Regions from separate parts of the Alteromonas sp. KC3 genome, predicted to be linked through region 2. Evidence: predicted binding sites of a transcription regulator. Region 2 holds the regulator's gene; each other region holds the start of a gene.

Region 1 (2,278 bases), 2.0 Mb from region 2:
CTGTATCAGGTGCAGGCAAAGAGGCGATGGAAGAACTCGCGAAACAAACCGCTGGCTTACTGAATGCACGTGAAGTTAAAGCAGAAGCATTCACGCGCCAAATTGCATTTAACGCTATCCCACAAATCGATGTTTTCCAAGACAACGATTACACTAAAGAAGAAATGAAAATGTTGTGGGAAACACAGAAAATAATGGGTGACCAAAGTATTTTAGTTAATGCAACAGCGGTAAGAGTACCTGTTTTTTACGGTCACGCAGAGGCTATACACCTAGAAACGCGTTCACCCATAGATGCGCAACAGGTCAAAGAGTTACTTGCCAATGCGCCTGGAGTGACAGTGTACGAAGGCAATGAGCAATTCCCTACGCAAGTTGGTAACGCAAGTGGTAATGACATAGTTCATGTTGGCAGAATTCGAAATGACATTACGCATCCTCGTGGCCTTAACCTTTGGGTTGTTTCTGACAATATCCGAAAAGGGGCGGCAACAAACAGTATTCAAATAGCAGAAACGCTTATACGCGACTATTTGTAAGCAAAACAGCTGTTGGTATTGAATGCGGTAAGCACAGAAAAAGTAAACATATTTCTGTGCTTGCCGATAGAAATGATAGTTGGCGAAAAGCGTAAATCGATGACACAAACTAGATTGCCTACCACAACTGGTTTATAGTTTGTGTAACGCTATTGTTTTATTGCTTGTGGTATTTGAAAAAATAACCAGAGGTCAGTGGTTTATCTAGTTTAAAAACAACAAAAGAACACGTATCGCGTACGTGTTGCACTGACCACAATTGTCACCGCAAAATGTTAGGAATGCGGGTGATTTAAGAACAAAAATAAAAGCCAATAAAGTTATCATAATAAAGATTGGCTCAAAATCCGCTTCGACGTCACAAGCGGTAAAGACGCTTGAGGGCATATAGGACTGCTATGAAATTGCATTTGACGGGCTTACTTTTACTTACACTTTGTTTGTCTGCCCCTATCGTTTCTGTCGATGCACAGGAGCGTTCCACGCTATTAAAGGGCCCCAAAGACGCCAGTAATCAATATTCTGGATTGGAATATGGTCCAATAGACTCTAGCGATACCTTATGGCGCATAGCGGAGCGTTACCGCCAAAATAATAACCTGTCTGTTTATCAGGTTATGACCGCTATCTATGAACTCAATCCAAATGCCTTTGAAAATGGCAACCTCAATTTGCTCGTTGATGGCGCGGTTCTCAAACTTCCCTCAGAGCGCTATATCGCGCGTATTGATAAACAAAAAGCGCAAATGCGTGCAGAGCAAGATGATAGAGCGTTTGCGGAGCTTCTCAACAAACCTGGTAGCAGTGTAAGAAATATTAAGCCAGCTTCACCGCTGGTGAATCAAAATGATCTTACACAGACCCAAAGCGATATCGAACAGAAAATTACACGTTTAGACGAAGAGCAGACGCGCCAGTTCGATGAACTTCGCATGCAATTTGCGGCGTCACTTGAAAACGTGCAAGCCATACTGGATGAAAATCGACGCCTATACGAGCGCGTTGAAGCCGTAAACGGTGAGCTTGAGACCTTGCGCGGTCAAGTTGAAGGTGATGTTAAGTCTCAATTGGATATGCAGGTAGCGCTTCAGCAAGAATTGCTCGATATGATCAGAGCCGAACAAGCGCAAAGAGAAGCTGAAAAGCAGGACTCCATTTTAAACGCATTAACCAGCCCAATGAGTCTAATTATAGGCACGGGCGTTCTCACGTTACTTTTAGTGGGCGGTCTAATTACTTGGCTATTAAAGCGCAATAGCAGCACTGAAGAAGCACCAGTAACTACACCACCTATTACCTCGACTACTGACGACGTACCGGTTCCTGATGAAGATATTGGAGACCTCTCTAGCGCGCTAGCACCAGATTTGGGTGAGCAAACGGAATTGTCAGATGATGATTTGTTTAACGATGATGATCTTCTAGATGACGTACTCACTTCTGATCTTGAAGATACCCTTGATGACGAATTAGACACATTTGCCGATCTTGAAGATGACATGCTGGTGCCAGACGAAGGCACAGATGATCTTTTCGAAGAGGGTGCTGATGAACTGGACCAAGATGAATTAGATAGCCTTTTCGACGATGACGACCTGTCTGATAAGGTACTGAGTGAGGGTGAAACTGATGACCTCGAAGGTTTCGATTTATCTGGTGATGATGATGTTTTTGAAGAAACTGAAGATACCACAGATAGTGAGACGAGCGAACAAGCACTAGACGAAGTTTCAGATGAT
Region 2 (2,278 bases):
ATACTTAATTAACTACTAGTGCTTTTTAAGTTTTTCCTTATGCTTGATTACCTGCCGGTCGAGTTTATCAACCATGCTGTCAATCGCCGCATACATGTCGGTATTTTCTGAGGATGCGAATACTTCAGCGCCACTTAAGTGAACTGTCGCTTCTGCTTTTTGGTTTAATTTTTCAACGTTCAGGATGACATGCACATTAGAAATGTGATCAAAGTGACGTTCAAGTTTGCTGAACTTCGTATCGACATAATTACGCAAAGAGTCGGTGATTTCGACATGATGACCAGTAAGGTTGATTTGCATATTTCGTCTTCCTTATATTATTAAGCCCGTTAAATAAGGCTCTTGCGTTGGTTCGACGGCGGGATCGATAACGATTCCCGGTACTTTGCTATTGTCCGCCGGGCAACTTTAATGCCTTGCTCGGCCAACAATGAAGCAATCTTGCTATCACTTAGTGGTTTACTGGGTTTTTCAGCTGCCACCAGTTTTTTGATCAATGCACGAATGGCGGTTGATGAACATTCACCACCTGACTCCGTTGCAACATGGCTAGAGAAGAAATACTTCAACTCGAAGATGCCACGAGGGGTATGCATGTATTTTTGTGTTGTCACACGTGAAATAGTCGATTCGTGCATATCTACCATTTCTGCGACATCATTTAATACCATTGGTTTCATCATTTCTGGGCCATGTTCAAAAAAGCCCATTTGTTGCTGCACAATACAATTTGCTACCTTCATCAGTGTGTCGTTACGCGACTCTAGGCTTTTGATAAACCACTTGGCTTCTTGCATGTGTGAGCGGATAAATTGTGAATCGCTACTGTTCTTTGCACGGCGACTCATTGCGGCATATTGTTGATTGACGCTAAGTTTTGGCAGGCTATCAGGGTTCAGCTCAACCACCCAACGGCCATTCTTTTTGGTAACCGATACATCTGGAATAACGTACTCAGGTTCTTTAGTAACTAAAGCACTACCTGGGCGAGGATTCAAGGTTTGCAGCAAACGCATAGCCTCGCGAAGCTGATCTTCTTTCAATCGGCTCTTGCGCATTAAGGTGCGGTAATCTTTGCTGCTCAGCAAATCAGAATAGTCTTCTATTAACTGCTTTGCCTCGGCAAGCCATGGTGTATCATCTGCGAATTGGCGAAGCTGTACCATCAAGCACTCTTGTGGGGTGCGCGAACCAGAACCAATGGGATCGAACATTTGAATGCGCTTTAATACACATTCTACTTCGTCCATTTCAATGAGTTCCTCTTCATCTTCGCCAGAGGCTTCTTGCGCGTTAACCGCCTCTAAAATCTCTTCAAGAGTAACGGTTAGATACCCTGACTCATCGATAGAATCAATGATAGCCATTGCAATGGCACGGTCGGTGTCAGAAAAAGGGGTGAGGCGCATCTGCCACAATAGATGTTCTTGTATGTCCTCAGTCGTTTCACCTTGGAAAATTTGTTCGTCGTCACTGGCAGGTCCTGGTGCCGGCGCAGACGATGCTGAATAATACTCATCCCATGTGCTATCGATTGGCAATTCGTCTGGAAGATCATTTTTTTCTAGTGCATCGCCAGCTTCCAAAGTATCACTTGATGCAGTGGCAGAAGCTTCTACCCCACTGTCATCATTATCGATGTTATTTTTTTCAAGCTGAGGCTCGTCGTGGCCTTCTTCAACTTCTAATAGCGGGTTTGAATCCAACGCTTCTTGAATTTCTTGTTGAAGATCGAGCGTAGAAAGCTGCAACAGTTTAATGGCCTGCTGCAACTGAGGTGTCATGGTGAGTTGTTGGCTAAATTTTAGCTGTAAAGATGGTTTCATCTACGTCTTATTTAAATGCTCTAAATTGAATATACCTGAGCGAGATTGAAAAATGACAATCCGGTTACACTAACTATAGCCTGAATTGTTCGCCTAGGTATACATCCCTTACTTTTTGATTACTTAAAACCTGTTCCGCAGTTCCTTGCGCAATAAGCTCGCCATGACTCACAATGTACGCTTTTTCACAAACATCCAATGTTTCTCGTACGTTGTGGTCAGTGATAAGGATACCGATACCCCTATCTCGAAGATGTTGAATAATCTTCTTTATATCATTTACTGATATTGGATCAACACCAGCAAAAGGTTCATCCAATAAAATAAATTGTGGTTTAGCTGCAAGGGCGCGCGCAATTTCCACTCGGCGGCGTTCTCCCCCTGACAAACTCATCCCCGTACTATTACGTATATGGTTAATATTAAATTCATCAAGTAGCGCATCGGCT
Region 3 (2,278 bases), 300 kb from region 2:
CTGAATATTAGCCACAATACCTGTATTCTTACTCACTACTGACGAGGAGTTGCTATACGCGTTACGCACAACAAAAGTACCTGGGTAAAGGTGATATTGAAGGTATTTACGACCATAGTCGTCTATGACTTCTTTTGATTGATAAACGTATAGTTCATCATTATTACTGACGCCGTTATCTCGCCCTAAAGATACCGAAATAACATCGCCTGCAACGTGGATAACTCGCCCTGTGATTGGCTGGCATGCTGTCGCTTCTTTTATATCTTGCACGGCGTCTTCAACGAGCTCTTGCACTGCTAGCCCGTAACGGGACTGCCAAAATGCGGTTGAGTATTCGTCAACATTCTCGAACTTGTCAAAACTCCACTGCGCACGTGTCTTGTAGTTGTGCGTGAACAGAAGACCACCATTGATACCATCGTATACGCGCAGGGTAAGCGAAAAATGTCTATGCTGTTTGTCGTCTTTCCAAGGTGTGAAAATTGATGATGGAGATGTTTCAATACTGAGGTCGTCTATACTGCCGAGAATAACGTACTGCGTGTTGCTTTGCTGAGAAAGATTGCGCACATTTTGTTCGGTAAATTGGGTTTTAAATTGGGCAGTGTGGGGCGCTATGTGCGTAAGTTTTAGGTTGTCAGTGGTATTGCGCATTATAAAACCAAAGCGCTCAGTAAATGCCTGGTCAAAGTTTACAATGTTACCATGAGTGAGTTGCTGACGGCTTTTAACTAAAAAGCGCGTTGTTGAAAAGTGTTTCTCATCAAATTGTGCGTCACATGATTGTGCTTTTGGAAAGATATCGGCTCTGATACCGACGGTAATAACGTTGCCATTGTATATTTCATCGACTAATTCTAATTGAGCAACTTCGCCTGAGGCGCTGATTGTCATTTCTTCGTTTTCAAGCAGCCCATTGGTAAGTGTGTGTACACTGTGGATAGACGCACCAGCGAATAACATTGCTTGTTTTAGTGCTTCTTGCGTAGCTTTCTTTCTTGCGTCTTCTTTATCGCCATCAATAATAACGGCTTGTCCTTTAGCTTCATACCATGCGGCATTTGCTTGCCCCATAAAAAGTGCAATTAGGCAAATGACCACCACAACAATGTTAAATAGCGCTGTTGCTGTCACTCTATTTAAATGTCGCACAATACACCTCTGTAAAATGTCACTAATACCTTGACGCAACGCGCGTCAGGCGTCTATTGATAAGGGCGTTTGGTTGTGTTGTTGTGCGCGGCTTTTACCGCGCTGTTTGTACCTTGTTTATTAAGGCAAGAAGCAAACGCATATGGGATATGCTAAAAAGATGCCAATAATCTTTGCCAAAAATCCGTCTATTGATTGCGTAACATTTCAGGCAATTTACGGCCCGTAATCAAACCTACAATGGATTCAGATTTACGAGAGTAATTCAAATGGGCGCACAAATTGCTTTATGAATTACTGTTACATTAATTCAAAGCCAATAGACGCTTAACAGCGTCAAAATGTTGTCTGAGTTGTTTTTGTCAGGAAATACGGTTATGCCATGTAAAGTGTCTAAGAAACTTAAGAATATCGGTCAATCTTCGTTGCTTGCTATTTCGCTAGGGGCTGCACTTTCTTTGGGTGGCTGTGGCATTATCGACAAACATGTGGAATGGGAAACGGTGGAGCCCGAGAGCTATCCTATACTTAAAGCGGTTGGTTATGCGCCTATTGACTCTCAGCGCGGTGACAGCGAGAGCGCTAAGCTAATAATGGCAATGAGAGCTTCAAAACTTGATGCCTATCGCGAGTTAGCTGAACAAGTATACGGGCAGCGTTTAGAAGGTAACCAATCTGTCTCGAGTCTTGTGGTTGAAAGTGAAACACTCAAAGCATCAGTAGAAGGTGTTATCCGTGGCGCTGAGGTTGTGAAGGCGTATCCTGTTGGAGATGACACTTATGTTACCGAACTCTCATTAGATATGAAGCAGGTCTACGACCTTTACCTAACGACAGCAAAGCCTAGAAGGGTGAAAAACGTTAAATACTATTAAGGTAGTGCCGAGTTAAATTGCGTTACGCACTTACGCCAGAACCCAAAGTGCCACCTTTCGGTTTACCTTTCTTATCGTAAGTCAACGATTCTTTGGCGCGTAACTCCATCATCAAATTGCGTAGGTGTGTGAGGCGTAGCTGTCCTTGCTCAACGGCTTTTTGATTGATTTGAGTTCGATACTTACAATCGTCTAAAAGCGACTTTGCTTTCTCTAGTAACGCTTCTTCTTTTTCAGTCATTTCTTGA

What was found. Region 2 encodes sigma-54, which starts transcription at its own class of promoters, with help from an activator protein. Its sites were predicted from a motif close to GTTGGCACGNNNNTNGNNT; they were not measured.
Region 1: a site for sigma-54 is predicted at 874-892, ahead of JN178_RS12605 (FimV/HubP family polar landmark protein). Genes of this name have one in related genera too.
Region 3: a site for sigma-54 is predicted at 1,305-1,323, ahead of JN178_RS04850 (flagellar assembly protein T N-terminal domain-containing protein). Genes of this name have one in related genera too.

What each region holds. Positions count from the first base shown of each region.
Region 1 covers NZ_AP024235.1:2,820,349-2,822,626, reverse strand. Annotated here, with positions in the region: gene JN178_RS12610 (aspartate-semialdehyde dehydrogenase) at 1-539, shown strand, start outside; gene JN178_RS12605 (FimV/HubP family polar landmark protein) at 938-2,278, shown strand, end outside.
Region 2 covers NZ_AP024235.1:800,440-802,717, forward strand. Annotated here, with positions in the region: gene ptsN (PTS IIA-like nitrogen regulatory protein PtsN) at 1-2, opposite strand, end outside; gene hpf (ribosome hibernation promoting factor) at 16-303, opposite strand; gene JN178_RS03570 (RNA polymerase factor sigma-54) at 333-1,829, opposite strand; gene lptB (LPS export ABC transporter ATP-binding protein) at 1,903-2,278, opposite strand, start outside.
Region 3 covers NZ_AP024235.1:1,096,907-1,099,184, forward strand. Annotated here, with positions in the region: gene JN178_RS04850 (flagellar assembly protein T N-terminal domain-containing protein) at 1-1,155, opposite strand, end outside; gene JN178_RS04855 (LPP20 family lipoprotein) at 1,533-2,030, shown strand; gene flgN (flagellar export chaperone FlgN) at 2,053-2,278, opposite strand, start outside.